2 regions of the Streptomyces sp. 12E genome follow, and region 2 is predicted to be linked to the other one. Evidence: riboswitches for the same ligand, from Rfam matches in the RefSeq annotation. Region 2 holds a riboswitch; the other holds the start of a gene.
What was found. A riboswitch is a leader RNA that binds a small molecule or an ion and turns the genes downstream of it on or off. The one in region 2 is predicted to bind cyclic di-AMP.
Positions count from the first base shown of each region.

Region 1 (7,895 bases), 1.0 Mb from region 2:
GATCCGGTCGTAGCGTACGGTGGCGATGAACTCGCCGCCGACGGTGGCCGCGAGTCCCACCCGGTCCACGAAGTCGTGGTGCGTGAAGCGGTGGACGTCCTTGGCGGACAGGCGCGGGTAGGGCGCGAAGAAGCGGTAGTACTTCGACTCGTCCGACACCTGCTCGTAGAAGCTGACCAGGCGCTCGGCGTCATCGACGGTGATGGGGCGGATGCGCGCGGTGCCGCCGTCGCGCAGCACCACGTCGGCTTCCCAGTGGGCGGGGTACTCGTGCCGGTCCGACGAGGTCTGCATGGGCCCCAGAGTACGGCTCGCGTACGACGACGGCGCGAGGCAGTCTGTGGTGGACGACAGCCGGACCGAGGCCGCGGTCCGGCCGCCACCGGGAGCGGACGCCGCTCCGGGCACGTTTCACGATGTGGGAAACTGGTCTAGACAACCCTGAACAGTGAAGGGCAGCAACACATGGCTGAGCGCCGCGTCAACGTCGGCTGGGCCGAGGGTCTCCACGCCCGCCCCGCCTCCATCTTCGTCCGAGCCGCCACGGCCGCAGGCGTCCCGGTGACGATCGCCAAGGCCGGGGGCACCCCCGTCAACGCGGCCTCCATGCTGGCCGTCCTGGGCCTGGGCGCCCAGGGCGGCGAGGAGATCGTCCTCGCCTCCGACGCCGAGGGCGCCGACGCCGCCCTGGACCGTCTGGCGAAGCTGGTCTCCGAGGGCCTCGAGGAACTTCCCGAGACCGTCTGAGCATTCACGATCGCGGGAATCGTCTTTTCGTCGGACACCCGCCCGTGACACCGAAAGGCCCGACCGGAGCACCGGGCGGGCCTTTCGCTTTCCCTTTTCCGGGCAGCGCGAAAACCCCCCGGAATTACTCCCCCTTTGTATACGGCACCCGTGTTAATGCCGGAGACCCGTCGTGTTTACGGCATGTTGCGAGTTCCTCACACGGTCCGCGCGGCCGGCGCCGGGGGCGAAGCGCAGGCGGTGCCCGGTGCTCGCGCGCTCGGTGTGCAGCGCCGTGACGGACCGCGCGCGGTCGCCGTCGCCGCGCGCCACGGCGTCCACGATCGCGCCGTGCTCCGCCCAGTGCTCGACCGGGTCGGACGGCCCCTCGGCGGCGTACATCCAGGCGATCTTGTGCCGCAGCTGGGTCAGCGCCGAGGACAGCGCCGGACTGCCGGTGGCCTGGGCGAGCGTCTCGTGGAACCAGCCGCTCAGGGAGCGCAGGTCGTCGCTGCGGCCCTGGCGGGCACGTTCCTGCCCCAGCCGGACCAGGCCGCGCAGCACCTTCAGATGGGCCTCGGTGCGGCGCTGGGCCGCGCGGGAGGCGCCGAGCGGCTCCAGGAGCATGCGCATCTCCAGCAGGTCGGCGGCTTCCTGCTCGGTGGGTTCCGCGACGCACGCGCCCGCGTGCCGCCGGGTCACCACGAACCCCTCGGCCTCCAGCGTGCGCAGCGCCTCCCGGACCGGGACGCGGGAGACGCCGTAACGGCGGGCGAGGACCTCCTCGGTGAGCCGGCCGCCGCGCTCGTGGACACCCGCGACGATGTCGTCCCGGATCGCCGTGCACACCGAGTGCGCGGGAATACGCATGACCGACCTCCGCTTAATCCCCGTGAAACGCCGACGATTGACGTGTGTTCCGTGACTCTATTGCAATCAGCGGTAATTCACGACGGCGGGCCGGAATCCATGCACATTTTTTGGACGAGCGCCGACCGGAAACACCGGTGCCCCGGCTCGGGGAGCCGGGGCACCGGGAAGCGGGCGGGTCAGAGGCTGACGCCGTGCGCGCGGAGGTAGGCGACGGGATCGAGGTCGGAGCCGTACTCGGCGGTCGTACGGGCCTCGAAGTGCAGGTGCGCGCCCGTGACGTTGCCGGTGGCGCCGGAGAGCCCGATCCGCTGCCCGGCGGCGACCTGCTGGCCCACCGAGACGCCGATGGACGACAGGTGGGCGTACTGGGTGTACGTGCCGTCGTGCATCTTGATGACGACCTGGTTGCCGTACGAGCCGCCCCAGCCGGCCTCGACGACGGTGCCGACGCCGACCGACTGGACGGGGGTGCCGCTCGCGGCGTGGAAGTCGACACCGGTGTGGCTGCCGGAGGACCACAGCGAGCTGCCGGCCTGGTAACTGGTCGAGACGTACGAGCCGGGGATCGGGGAGACGAAGGTGTTGAGGCGCTCGCGCTCGGCCTCCCGCGCGGCGCGCTCCTTCTCCGCGCGGGCCTGCACGGCCTCCTCGGCGGCCTTCTCGCGCGCGGCCTCCTCGGCGGCCCTCCGCGCGGCGGCCTCGGCCGCCTCCCGGGCCGCCTCGTGCTGGGCGGCCGCCTGGGCGTCGATCCGGTCGGCGACCTCGTCGCCCAGGGTGACCACGGGCGTGAGGCCGGTCTGCGCGGCAGCGGGCTCGGCGGCGAGCGCGGGAGCCGCGAGGGAGCCGACGGCACCGGTGGTGGTGAGCGCCGCGACGCCCGCCGCGCGGGCGGTGCCGCGCTGCATCCTGCTGGGACGACGGTGCTTGCCCGGGGCGCGGGTGAACGCCATGTACAGGCTGGTCCTTTCCTTCCCTCTCGCCTACCGGGTTAGCTGACGGGTTCGGAGCAGGAAGGTCTCCTACGGGCCCCCTCGCGACACGCGCGGGCGTCCGATTCACCCCAGGGACTCATGCGGGTCCCCGGCTCCCCTGGCTCGCGCCGTACGGGGACTCGGCGATGGCTGTCCGGTGCCGCGGGTGCGGCGCACTGCCCGACGAACAGCCCGGACGAAGCTAAGCGGGACGCCTCCCCATCCTCAAACGGATCCGGGTTTTTGTAGCGCATCCCACAGGGCAGACAGGCAACTTCCGCCCCGATTCGGGCATAAGAGGGCCCTGGTGGCTCTCCCGCCACCAGGGCCCGTGCGCGTGTGCGCCGTCGCGGCGTGCTACTCGGCGCTCACGACGGTGACTTCACCGATCCCGAGGGCCTCCACCGGCGCCTTGATCTGCGCCGCGTCGCCGACGAGGATCGTCACCAGGCGGTCCACCGGGAAGGCGTTCACGACGGCCGCGGTGGCCTCCACGGTGCCGGTCGCGGCCAACTGCCGGTACAGATCGGCCTGGTAGTGGTCGGGCAGGTGCTGTTCGACCTGGTCGGCCAGGGTGCTCGCGACGGCCGCGGCGGTCTCGTACTTGAGCGGCGCCACACCCACGAGGTTCTGCACTGCGACGTCGCGTTCGTCGTCGGTGAGCCCCTCCGCGGCGAGCGTGCGCAGCACCGTCCACAGGTCGTCGAGGGCGGGGCCGGTGTTCGGGGTGTCGACGGAGCCGCTGATCGCCAGCATCGCCGCGCCGGTGCCGTCCGGGGCGGACCTGAGGACCTGCCCGAACGACCGTACGCCGTAGGTGTATCCCTTCTCCTCGCGCAGGACGCGGTCCAGGCGGGACGTGAGGGTGCCGCCCAGGCAGTACGTGCCGAGCACCTGCGCGGGCCACACGCGGTCGTGCCGGTCGGGCCCGATGCGGCCGATCAGCAGCTGCGTCTGGACGGCGCCGGGGCGGTCCACGATCACGACGCGGCCGGTGTCGTCCGCGACCACCGGCGGAACGGGCCGCGGCCGGGCCGGGGAGCCGGTCCAGGCGCCCAGGGTGCCGCCGAGCAGCGCGTCCAGGTCGATGCCGGTGAGGTCGCCGACGACCACGACGGTGGCCGTGGCGGGGCGGACGTGCTTCTCGTAGAAGGCGCGTACGGCCGCGGAGTCGATGCCGGTGACCGTCTCCTCGGTGCCCTGGCGGGGACGCGACATGCGCGAACTCGCCGGGAACAGCTCCTTGGAGAGCTCCTTGGCGGCGCGGCGGGAGGGGTTGGCCAGCTCGTGCGGGATCTCGTCGAGGCGGTTGCGGACCAGCCGCTCGACCTCGCTGTCGGCGAACGCGGGCGCCCTGAGCGCGTCGGCGAGCAGCCCGAGACCCTTGGTGAGCCGGGAGGCCGGCACCTCCAGGCTGAGGCGGACGCCGGGGTGGTCGGCGTGCGCGTCCAGGGTGGCGCCGCAGCGCTCCAGCTCGGCGGCGAACTCCTCGGCGGAGTGCTTGTCGGTGCCCTCGGAGAAGGCCCGCGCCATGATCGTGGCGACACCGTCGAGACCGGCCGGCTCGGCCTCAAGGGGCGCGTCGAGGAGCACCTCGACGGCGACGACCTGCTGGCCGGGGCGGTGGCAGCGCAGCACGGTCAGGCCGTTGTCGAGCGTGCCCCGCTCGGGGGCCGGGAAGGCCCAGGGCTTGGCCTCGCCCGCCTGCGGCCGCGGGTGGAAGTCCATCGTGGCGAGCTCGGTCACTTCGCCGTCTCCTCGTTCTCGTCGGCGCCGGCGGCTGCGGCGGCTGCGGCGGCTTCCTCGGGGTCCTCGGCCTGCGGGGCGACCGGCTCGTAGACGAGCACCGCGCGGTTGTCGGAGCGCAGCCGGGCCTTGGCGACCTCCTGCACCTCCTCCGCCGTCACCTCCAGGACGCGCTGTACGGCGGTCAGGGCGAGCTGCGGGTCGCCGAACAGGACCGCGTACCGGCACAGTTCGTCGGCGCGGCCGGCGACCGTGCCGAGCCGGTCGAGCCACTCGCGCTCCAGCTGGGCCTGCGCGCGCTCCATCTCCTCCGCCGTGGGACCCTCCTCGGCGAACCGGGCGAGCTCCTCGTCGATGGCGGCCTCGATGACCGGCACCTCCACGTCGCCGGACGTCTTCACGTCCAGCCAGCCCAGGGAGGGCGCCCCGGCCAGCCGCAGCAGGCCGAAGCCGGCGGCCACGGCCGTGCGGTCGCGCCGTACCAGCCGGTTGTAGAGCCGCGAGGACTCGCCGCCGCCGAGGACGGTGAGCGCCAGGTCGGCGGCGTCGCACGCGCGCGTGCCGTCCTCGGGCAACCGGTAGGCGGCCATCAGCGCACGCGCGGGGACCTCCTCCTCCACGACCTCGCGCAGCTGCCCGCCCATGACCTCGGGCAGCGAGCCGTCGCGCGGGGCGGGCTTGCCGTCGTGGCCCGGGATGGAGCCGAAGTACTTCTCGATCCAGGCGAGCGTCTGCTCCGGGTCGATGTCGCCGACGACCGAGAGCACGGCGTTGTTCGGCGCGTAGTACGTGCGGAAGAACCGGCGCGCGTCCTCCAGGGTGGCCGCGTCCAGGTCCGCCATCGAGCCGATGGGCGTGTGGTGGTACGGGTGGCCCTCCGGGTAGGCCAGGGCGGTCAGCTTCTCGAAGGCCGTGCCGTAGGGGACGTTGTCGTAGCGCTGGCGGCGCTCGTTCTTGACGACGTCCCGCTGGTTCTCCATGGACTCGTCGTCCAGGGCGGTCAGCAGGGAGCCCATGCGGTCGGCCTCCAGCCAGAGGGCGAGCTCCAGCTGGTGGGCGGGCATGGTCTCGAAGTAGTTGGTGCGCTCGAAGCTGGTGGTGCCGTTGAGGGAGCCGCCGGCGCCCTGCACCAGCTCGAAGTGACCGTTGCCCTTCACCTGGGCGGAGCCCTGGAACATCAGGTGCTCGAAGAGGTGAGCCAGGCCGGTGCGTCCCTTGACTTCGTGACGCGAACCCACGTCGTACCAGAGGCACACCGCGGCGACCGGGGTCAGGTGATCCTCGGAGAGCACCACGCGCAGGCCGTTGGCCAGGCGGTGCTCGGTCGCTGTCAGGCCGCCGGAGCCTGCCTGGGCTGTGGCCGTGTGACCCATGGGCATGTACGTCCCTTCGATCGCGGAGGCGGTCGTCGAACCCGCCGTTTCTGCCGGTCCTGCCACTGTATGCAAGCGCGCGGAGCCCCGGCGAAGTTCCCGCCGGGGGCGGGCTACGCCGAGAGCGAGAATGCCGGCGCACGACCGCGGGCGGCCGTGCCTCCGTGCTCCACGGGCGTCCGTGCCTCCCCGGCGCCTCGAAGGCCCGGGAGACGCACCCCGGGGGACGGGGACGCCTCCCGCCCGGGCGAAGCCGAGCGTGGGGGAGGGCGGGCGCCGGGGGCGCCCCTGCGGGGGAGGCGCTCCGCAGGGCGCCGGGCCGTGCGGCGAACCCCCGTTCCGCGGCGCCCCGATCACCGGGAACCCCGCGCGGGAACGGTCCGCACACGCCGCGTACCCTGCCCTCCCCGGAGGCGTCCACGAGCGGGCCCTGGTCCCGCCTGTCAGTGCGACGGTCCACAATGGTCCGCATCAGATCCCGTCCCACGCTTCAGCAAGGAGCCGGCAGCGATGGCCCGCCGCAGCACGAAGACCCCGCCGCCCGACGACTCGTACGAGGAGAAGATCCTCGACATCGACGTCGTCGACGAGATGCAGGGCTCCTTCCTCGAGTACGCGTACTCGGTCATCTACTCCCGCGCCCTGCCGGACGCGCGCGACGGCCTCAAGCCGGTGCACCGCCGCATCGTCTACCAGATGAACGAGATGGGCCTGCGGCCCGAGCGCGGTTACGTGAAGTGCGCCCGCGTCGTCGGCGAGGTCATGGGCAAGCTGCACCCCCACGGCGACGCGTCGATCTACGACGCCCTGGTCCGCATGGCCCAGCCGTTCTCGATGCGCGTCCCCCTGGTCGACGGCCACGGCAACTTCGGCTCGCTGGGCAACGACGACCCGCCCGCCGCCATGCGGTACACCGAGTGCCGGATGGCCGAGGCCACCAGCCTGATGACCGAGTCCATCGACGAGGACACGGTCGACTTCGCGCCCAACTACGACGGCCAGGAGCAGGAGCCGGTGGCGCTGCCCGCCGCCTTCCCGAACCTCCTGGTGAACGGCGCGTCGGGCATCGCCGTCGGCATGGCCACCAACATGCCGCCGCACAACCTGCGCGAGGTCGTCGCGGCCGCGCGGCACCTGATCAGGTACCCGAACGCCGATCTCGACGCCCTGATGAAGCACGTCCCGGGTCCCGACCTGCCCACCGGCGGCCGGATCGTCGGCCTGTCCGGCGTCCGGGACGCCTACGAGAAGGGCCGCGGCACGTTCAAGATCCGCGCGACGGTCACCGTGGAGGACGTGACGGCCCGCCGCAAGGGCCTCGTCGTCACCGAGCTGCCCTTCACGGTCGGCCCGGAGAAGGTGATCGGCAAGATCAAGGACCTGGTCGGGTCGAAGAAGCTCCAGGGCATCGCCGACGTCAAGGACCTCACCGACCGCGAGCACGGGCTGCGTCTGGTCATCGAGATCAAGAACGGCTTCGTGCCGGAAGCGGTCCTGGAGCAGCTGTACAAGCTGACGCCGATGGAGGAGTCCTTCGGCATCAACAACGTGGCGCTGGTGGACGGCCAGCCGCTCACCCTGGGCCTCAAGGAACTCCTGGAGGTCTACCTCGACCACCGCTTCGACGTCGTACGCCGGCGTTCGGAGTTCCGCCGCGGCAAGCGGCGCGACCGCCTCCACCTGGTCGAGGGCCTGCTCACGGCGCTGGTGGACATCGACGAGGTCATCCGCCTCATCCGCTCCAGCGAGAACTCCGCGCAGGCCAAGCAGCGCCTGATGGAGCGGTTCTCCCTCAGCGACACCCAGACCCAGTACATCCTGGACACGCCGCTGCGCCGCCTCACCAAGTACGACCGGATCGAGCTGGAGGCCGAGCAGGACCGGCTGAACGCGGAGATCGAGGAGCTGACCCGGATCCTGGACTCGGACGCGGAGCTGCGCAAGCTGGTCTCCTCCGAACTGGCCGCGGTCGCCAAGAAGTTCGGCAACGACCGCCGTACGCTGCTGCTGGAGTCGGCCGACACCCCGGCCACCGCCGTCCCGCTGCAGGTGGCGGACGACCCGTGCCGGGTGCTGCTGTCCTCCACCGGCCTGCTCGCCCGCACGGCGGACGACGAGCCGCTCGCCGGTGGCGCCAAGCGGGTCAAGCACGACGTGATCGTCTCGGCGGTGCCGGCGACGGCCCGCGGCGAGATCGGCGTCGTCA
Region 1 is NZ_JBVNCJ010000001.1:5,533,377-5,541,271, reverse strand. Features, by position in the region: gene ACZ8ZB_RS25540 (bifunctional acetate--CoA ligase family protein/GNAT family N-acetyltransferase) at 1-294, opposite strand, end outside; gene ACZ8ZB_RS25535 (HPr family phosphocarrier protein) at 466-747, shown strand; gene ACZ8ZB_RS25530 (GntR family transcriptional regulator) at 901-1,596, opposite strand; gene ACZ8ZB_RS25525 (M23 family metallopeptidase) at 1,776-2,549, opposite strand; cyclic di-AMP (ydaO/yuaA leader) riboswitch at 2,562-2,726, opposite strand; gene ACZ8ZB_RS25520 (M16 family metallopeptidase) at 2,928-4,316, opposite strand; gene ACZ8ZB_RS25515 (M16 family metallopeptidase) at 4,313-5,695, opposite strand; gene ACZ8ZB_RS25510 (DNA gyrase/topoisomerase IV subunit A) at 6,200-7,895, shown strand, end outside.
Region 1: another riboswitch for cyclic di-AMP. It lies ahead of ACZ8ZB_RS25525 (M23 family metallopeptidase); the one in region 2 lies ahead of ACZ8ZB_RS30060 (M23 family metallopeptidase).

Region 2 (7,895 bases):
CACGACGCGTGTTCGGACGACGACCCGGGGCTCCCCGTCCAGGGCCCGCGGCGCACGATCCTGCTCTTCGGCCGGAAGAAGCTCCCGTGTCCAAGCCGTCTCGCCGGGCTCGTCCCGAGCCGGCGTCACCGCTCGCCGGCGAGGTCGAGATCCCCCTTGCTCGTCCCGGCCGCCCCCTCGACGATCCGGGGACGCCGCCAGGGGTGCGCGATCGGACCGGAGACCGCCCGCCACCACGGCTCCACCGGCAGCCTCCCCGCCGGCTCGAACGGCTCGCCCGGCCGCGGGAACGCCACCGCCTGCCCGGCCTCCTCGGCCGCGTCCTTCATCCACTCCCCCGGCTCCGCCCACGCGTGCGGCGCCAGGTTGAACGTCCCCCAGTGGATGGGCAGCAGCACGCCGGCCGCCTCTGCGCCCTGCAGGTCGAGATGGGCCCGGACGCCCTCCTCGGGCGTCATGTGGATGTCGGGCCAGAAGTCCGAGTACGCGCCGACCTGGATCATCGTGGCGTCGAACGGGCCGTGGCCGGCGCCGATGTCCTTGAAGCCCTCGAAGTAGCCGGTGTCACCGCTGTGGTAGATCCGGTGCTTCTCACCCGCGACCGCCCAGGAGGCCCACAGGGTGTGCTGGGTGTTGCGCAGGCCCCGGCCGCAGAAGTGGCGGGCCGGGGTGGCGGTGAGGGTGAGGCCGCCCACCTGCGTCGCCTCGTGCCAGTCCAGCTCGCGCAGCCGCCCGGCGGACACGCCCCAGCGCTCCAGGTGGGCGCCGACGCCGAGGGGCACGGCGAACAGGGTGTCCGTGCCGGCCAGCGCCCTGATCGTGGGCAGGTCCAGGTGGTCGTAGTGGTCGTGGGAGATCACGACGACGTCGACCGGGCCGAGCGCGGCCAGCGGCAGCGGCACGGGGTGCAGTCGCCTGGGCCCGGCGAAGGGGAACGGCGAGCAGCGCTCACCCCACACGGGGTCGAACAGGACCCGGTGGCCGTCGATCTCCGCGAGCACGCTGGAATGGCCCGTCCAGGTCAGGCGCAGCCCGGTGGCCGGCGGACGGGAGATGTCGGCCAGGGTGGTCGGGTGCACCGGGACGGCGCCCTTCGGGGCGCGGCGGGAGCGGGAGTCCCTGTCGAAGTAGGTCTTCGCCAGGTCCCGCGTCGACCCCGACGGGCGGATCCGGGCGGCGCCCCCGGGGTTCTGGAACACGCCGTCCCTGAAGTGCGGGGATCTGCGGATGCGTGCCATGCGCTCGCCGCTCGGGTCCGCGCCGAAGGCCACGGGCCGCAGGGCGCGCGGCCCGGAGCTCTGGGAACGGGAACCGGCCACGGTGCCTCCAGGGAGAGTCGGTCAGACATTCCATTATGTGCGGCCGTCCCCGGCACCGCGGTGCCGGGGACGGCCGCGACCGGCGGAACGGCTCTCACGCCACCGCGGCGATCCGCCCCTTGATGTCGTCCGGCGACAGCGTCCCCTTGGCGATCACGTGATCGCCCGACGACTCCCCGCGCAGCCGGCGGCCGATCCACGGCACCAGGTACTCGCGGGCCCACTGGACGTCGTCCCGGCGGATCTCGAACGCGCCGCGGGGCGGCAGGGGCGGCCAGGGCTGTTCGGGATCGGCGGGGATCTCCAGGCCCAGGGCCTGCCCGGCGCGGAGCGCGACACGGGTGTGCCCCTCCGGCGACAGGTGCAGCCGGTCGGCGTCCCAGGCCCTGCGGTCCTGGACGCTCCTGAGGGACCACAGGTCGAGCACCGGGCAGCCGTAGCGGTCGGCGACGGCCCGCACATGCCCGTTGTACGTGGCGATCTTGCCGCGCAGATGCTTCAGCAAGGGCACGCCACGGGTGTCGAACCCGGTCGTCACCATCACCGTGCCGGACACGGCCGTGAGCGCGGCGACCGCCCTCTCGAACCGCTCGGCCACCTCGTCCGGATCACTGCCCGGGCGGAGGATGTCGTTGCCGCCCGCGCAGAACGAGACCAGGTCGGGGGCGAGTTCGACCGCCCTCGGCAGCTGGTCGGCCACGATCTGGTCCAGCAGCTTTCCGCGCACGGCGAGATTGGTGTACTCGAAGTCGCCCTCGGGCCGGAGGTCGGCGAGAAGCACGGCGAACCGGTCGGCCCAGCCGACGAACGCCCCGTCGGGGCCGGGGTCGCCGACGCCCTCGGTGAAGCTGTCCCCCACCGCCACGTACGACCCGATCACTGCTCTGTCGTCACTCTTCGAATCGTCTGCCACAACCGCTCATGATTCACCTTCGAATGTGACCTACGCGACCGTAAGGAAGGGTTGACGTGTGGTGAGATAAGCCACTCTCAACATGTCGGCCGATTCCGGAATACGCCGGAGGCCGGACCCGGGGATCGGGGTCCGGCCTCCGGCGCGCGCGTCGGGAAGGTCGCCGCGGGGGTCAGCCGATGGAGACGCCCTTCGAGCTGAGGTAGGCGACCGGGTCCACGTCCGAGCCGTAGTTCGGGGTGGTGCGGATCTCGAAGTGCAGGTGCGGGCCGGTCGAGTTGCCGGTCGAGCCGGAGAGACCGACCTGCTGGCCGCCCGTCACGGTCTGGCCGGCCGAGACGGAGAGCGAGGACAGGTGGGCGTACTGGGCGTAGTAGCCGTCGTCGAGCTTGACGACGACCTGGTTGCCGTACGCGCCGGCCCAGCCCGCGGAGACGACGGTGCCCGCGCCGACGGCCTTCAGTGAGGTGCCGGTCGGGACGGCGAAGTCGACGCCGGTGTGGTAGCCGCTGGACCACATGCTGCCGGCCACCTTGTAGGCGGTGCCGAGACCACCGGCGCCGGGCACCGGGGAGCTGTGACCGGAGGCGCTCGCGGCCTGGCCGGTGTTCGCGGTCTGGGCGGAGGCGTCCGGGGAGGACTGCTCGGCGGGCTGCTCGACGGGCTGCTCCGCCGGCTGCTCGGTCCTCCGCTCCGGGGCCTGCGGGACCTCGACGGAGGACGGCTCCTGCGGCGCGCCCGTGGCGGCCTCGCCGTCGACGGAGAGCTCCAGACCGGGGTGGATGAGTGACGGGTCGTCACCGATGGCCCCGCGGTTGTCCGCGTAGAGCTTCTTCCAGCCGCCGTCGACGTTCTCCGCCTCGGCGATCTTCGCGAGGTAGTCGCCGGCCTTCACGGTGTACGTGCGGGCCTCGTCGCCCTTCTCGGCGACGGCCGTCCGGCCGGCGGAAAGGGACTGGACGGCCTTCTCGGGGGCGGTCTGCGGGGTGGCGGCGTGCGCGCCGGCGGCGCCGAGAAGCGGCAGGGCGAGTGCGGCGCCACCGGTTCCGGCGATGGCGATGGAGCGGGTGAAACGCTGGGCCTTGGTACGGCGGTGCTTACCCTTCGCGGGCATGTCGAATTCCTCTCCGGCGCCTACGAGGTGAGCTGTCGGGTGCGGGCTGGAGATGCCCGGCCGCGCTGTCGCGCGGCTTAACCCCGAGCCGTTCCGGGAACCGGAACAGGCGGTCGTACCTGTGGGTCCCCCGTTCCTGCCGTGGACGGGTCAGTGTGTGCGGGCTCCGGGCGGCGGCAGGACTAGGCGTCCGTCCGGATCGGTGGCGAACGTAAGCGACCCGGACGCGGAGGGACAAGCGCGAGGTTCACCGCGAACGCGATTTTTCGTGATCGACATGCGGAAAAGAGGTCACCGAGCGTCAGCCGGGACCCCCTTCCCCGCGCGAACTCCCTTGCCGCTCCACGAAATTACGTGAACATGGCGACAACGCATCGTCACGGGTATGACGATGCTCACGCACCCTCCCCCATCTCCTTTCTTTCCAGGTCAGGTTGTGGCGAAGTGCACCAATCGGACAGAACGCTCTAATCGTGCGATCACAGGCGCCGCAGCCGGAACACCGCGGCGTCCAGATCTCCCCGCAGGCCTGTGTGCAGCCCGTGGTGCAGCAGGACGGCACCCCGGTGCGTTTCGCCGGTTTCGCGGCATTCGTACGACGCCTCCGGGTCGAGGCCGCGCAGCCGGAGGGCCGGGACGGGCTCCCCGTGGTGCTGGGCCTGGAGGCAGGCGAGAACGACGGTCTCGTCACCGAGGACGTACTGCACCGCGCTCAGCCCGCCCTCCGGAGGGCGCAGCCGGTACAGGTCGCCGCGTTGCACGAGGGGCCGGATCTCCTTGTAGAGCGCGACCCACTCCCGCGCCTCGGCGAGCTCCTCCTCGGTCCACCGCGCGAGGTCGCCGCCGACGCCGAGCACCCCGGCCATGGCGCTGACGAACCGGAAGCGCAGTGAACTGACCCGTCCGTTGAGCATCGCGTTGGGGCTGTCGGTGACCCAGGCGGCCATCACCCGGGCCGGATGGATCTGGCTGAAGCCGTGCTGGATGGCGAGCCGGTCGAGCGGGTCGGTGTTGTCCGAGGTCCACACCTGGTCGGTACGGGAGAGGATCCCCAGGTCGATCCGCCCGCCGCCGCCCGAGCAGGACTCGAAGGCCACGCCCGGATGGGCCGCCCGCAACCGGTCCAGCAGGGCGTACAGGCCGCGCACGTGGTCGGTCCACAGCCGCTGCGGATACGGGTCGCCCGGCCAGCCGGCGTCGCTGAAGCAGCGGTTGAAGTCCCATTTCACATAGTCGACGGGGGCGCCGGAGAGCAGCCCGTCCAGCCGCTCCCAGAGGTACTCCCGGACGTCGTCGCGCGCGAGGTTGAGCACCAGCTGGTTGCGGAACTCCGTGCGCCGCCGGTCCGGCTGGAACTGCACCCAGTCGGGGTGCGCGCGGTACAGGTCGCTGTCGGGGTTGACCATCTCCGGCTCGACCCAGATGCCGAACTCCATCCCGAGCCCGTGCACGTGGTCGGCGAGGGGTTTCAGGCCGCCGGGGAAGCGGTCGGGGTTGGGCGTCCAGTCACCGAGCCCGGCCCGGTCGCTCGTCCGCGCCCCGAACCAGCCGTCGTCGACCACGAACAGTTCGACGCCCATCGCGGCGGCCCGCTGCGCGAGCGTCCGCTGCTGCTCCTCGGAGATGTCGAACCCGGTGGCCTCCCAGGAGTTGAACAGCACGGGCCGGTCCCGGTCCGCGTCCGGGACGACGTACGTCCGCTGGTAGGCGTGCCAGGCGCGGCTGGCGCCGCCGAAGCCGCCGTCGCTCCACAGACCGGCGAAGACCGGCGTGACGTACGTCTCCTCCGTGCCCAGCATCAGCAGGCCGGAGTCGTCGTGTCCCGCGCCTCCGGTGATCTGCACGCGCGCGTCGGGGAGCTGGGCGACGCAGATGCGCCAGGACCCGGACCAGCCGAGGGCGCAGCCGTAGACCTCGCCGCGCTCCTCGGTCGCGTCGGTGTCGAGCGCGACCCAGGGCAGGTGCTGGTGTCCGGTGTGTCCGCGGCGGCTGCCGATGACCTTCTCGCCGTGGCCGATCGGGGCGCGGGTCAGCCGGGACTCGGCGGCCCAGCGGCCGTGCAGCTGGGACAGCCGCCAGTGCTCCCGCTCGGGCAGGGTCCAGGTGGCGGAGTCGGCGCGCAGGAGCTCGACCGCGGGGCCCCGGTTGTGCAGGGTCACCCGGCGTTCGATCACGTCGTCGCACATCCGGTAGTGCAGGGTGACGGTCAGATCGCCGTCGCGGAAGCGGAGGCGGAGTTCGCCGTCGTCGCTCTCGTGGCCCTCGAAGGTCCACTCCGTGCCGCGCCGCCCGTCGGCGGTGCGTACGGACAGGGCGGGCCGGACGAAGCGGGGTCCGCCCTCGACGGGGTACTCCTCGCGCCCGTCCAGGCGGGACTCGAACGGCCAGTCGTCCGGCAGCGGGCGCGCGGCGAGGGCTTCCGCGTCGGCGAGCGCGATCCGCGCGCCCCAGTGCAGGTGCACCAGCTCGTCGCGGTCCGTGACATGGACCGCGTAGCTGCTGGCAGGCCCCGACAGGAGCCATGTACGACCGTCTTGGGAGACCTGCGTCACCGAACCTCCAACAGACCCGAACAGATGCGATCAGACACCAACATCATCGGGGGTGCGGGGACGGCCGGGCAATGCCTGTGGAGAACTCATTGCCCCAGGCAGGCATGTCGTATCGTCGAGTGACGCCCGTCGACGAGACCCGCCGGCGGCGCCGAGTGGGAGGAGTCCTTCGTGACGCAGCAGGTGCCGTCGACCGAACCCGAGCTGGCCGGAGTGCGCAACTTCCGCGACGTGGGCGGACTGCCGACCGTCGACGGCCGGCGGGTACGCCACGGGGTGCTGTTCCGCAGCGGCCACCTCGCCCACGCGACCGCGGAGGACGCCGCCTTTCTGTCCTCGCTCGGACTGCACACGGTCTTCGACTTCCGCAACGCGGCCGACCAGAAGCTGGAGGGCCCGGACGTCGTGCTGCCGGGGGTGCGCAATGTGAACCTGCCGCTCAGCGACCCGGCGGACGGCGCCGAATTCTGGAAGATGGTCCGCGACGGCGATCTGGAGCAGCTCCGCTCGATCCTCGCGGACGGCAAGGGCGCGGACCGGATGATCAGCTCCTATCGGATGATCATCAAGGAGCGCACCGCCGAGCACGCCCAGGTGCTGCGCTCGCTCGTCGAGGACAGCGTTCCGGCGCTGATGCACTGCGCGGCGGGCAAGGACCGCGCGGGACTCTCGGTGGCGGTGACGCTGCTCGCGGTGGGCGTCGAACGCGACGCGATCCTCGACGACTACCTGAAGTCCAACGCCAAGCACCGCCGCTACAAGGTGCGCCGCAGCGGCAGCTCCGCCTCGGCCTACTCCCCCGAGGTCATGGAGCTGCTCGACCCGCTGTTCGACGCGCGCGCGGAGTACCTGTCGGCGGCCTTCGAGACCGTCGAGGAGACCTGGGGCGGCGTGGACCCGTATCTGGAGCAGGCGCTCGGGCTCACTCCCGAGGACCGGGAGCGGCTGCGCGAGCGCCTGCTCGACTGAGACGGGCGCCCGGGGCGCCTACTTCTTCGGCGCCATCTCGAACAGGAAGTAGATGAAGGCCGCGAAGAGGTGCCCCACCACCACGTAGACGAACAGCCGCACCCACAGGGCCCGGGGGAGCTTCTCTTCCATGTCTTTGCCGGTCATGTCGCTTCTCCGTGGATCGGGCCCAGGCACAGCGCGGCCGTGGGACTCTGCAGCAGGGTGTGGACGAACAGCAGCTCGACCCCGTCGGGGTCGGCGGCGGCGATGCGGTGCGGGGTCAGCGAGTCGAAGTGCGCGCTGTCGCCCGGGGCGAGCCGGTGCAGGGCGTCCCCGAGGCGCAGCCGCAGCCGTCCCTTGAGGACGTACAGCCACTCCTCGCCGGGGTGGACGCGCACGATGTCGCCCTGGGAGCCGTACGGCACCTGGACCCGCAGCGCCTGCATGCCGCGCCCGGCGGCGCCGGCCTGCCAGTACGTCCAGCCGCCCGCCGCCGTGGACTCCATGTCGGCGGCGCGCACCACGGCGTCCCGGTCGGCGGCCGACTCACCGAGCAGCTCGGAGACCGTCGTACCGTAGGTGCGGGCGAGGGAGAGCAGCATCGGCAGCGAGGGCTGGCGCTGTCCGGTCTCCAGTCGGGAGAGGTGGGCGGGCGACAGGCCCGCGTCGTGGGCGGCGGCCTCGAGGGTGAGGGAGGCCCGTCGCCGCAGGGCGCGCAGCTGCGGCGCGACCGCGGGGAGCGCACCGGCCGCGGCCGGTTCGGCCGGTGGCCCGGTCTCGGAGGAGCTCATGCCTCCATTGAGCCCCGGATTTGCCTCAGGGGCAATTTTCTTGTCTCTGAGGCAAATCCGGGACGGGTGCGGGGCTCAGCGGTCGGCGACGGCCTGTTTCATCAGCGTCCTGCCGAACTCCCACACCAGGCCGCCGTCGTGCGCGTCGTCCATCACCGCGGTGAAGGCGTCCACGAACCGGTGCACGTCCCGCTCGTCGACGACGAGCGGCGGGATCAGTTTGATCACCTCCAGGCGGTCGCCGGAGACCTGGGT
Region 2 is NZ_JBVNCJ010000001.1:6,547,832-6,555,726, reverse strand. Features, by position in the region: gene ACZ8ZB_RS30070 (MBL fold metallo-hydrolase) at 126-1,319, opposite strand; gene ACZ8ZB_RS30065 (SGNH/GDSL hydrolase family protein) at 1,414-2,199, opposite strand; gene ACZ8ZB_RS30060 (M23 family metallopeptidase) at 2,405-3,346, opposite strand; cyclic di-AMP (ydaO/yuaA leader) riboswitch at 3,351-3,505, opposite strand; gene ACZ8ZB_RS30055 (alpha-galactosidase) at 3,826-5,898, opposite strand; gene ACZ8ZB_RS30050 (tyrosine-protein phosphatase) at 6,070-6,867, shown strand; gene ACZ8ZB_RS30045 (DUF6126 family protein) at 6,886-7,014, opposite strand; gene ACZ8ZB_RS30040 (helix-turn-helix domain-containing protein) at 7,011-7,640, opposite strand; gene ACZ8ZB_RS30035 (aspartate aminotransferase family protein) at 7,716-7,895, opposite strand, start outside.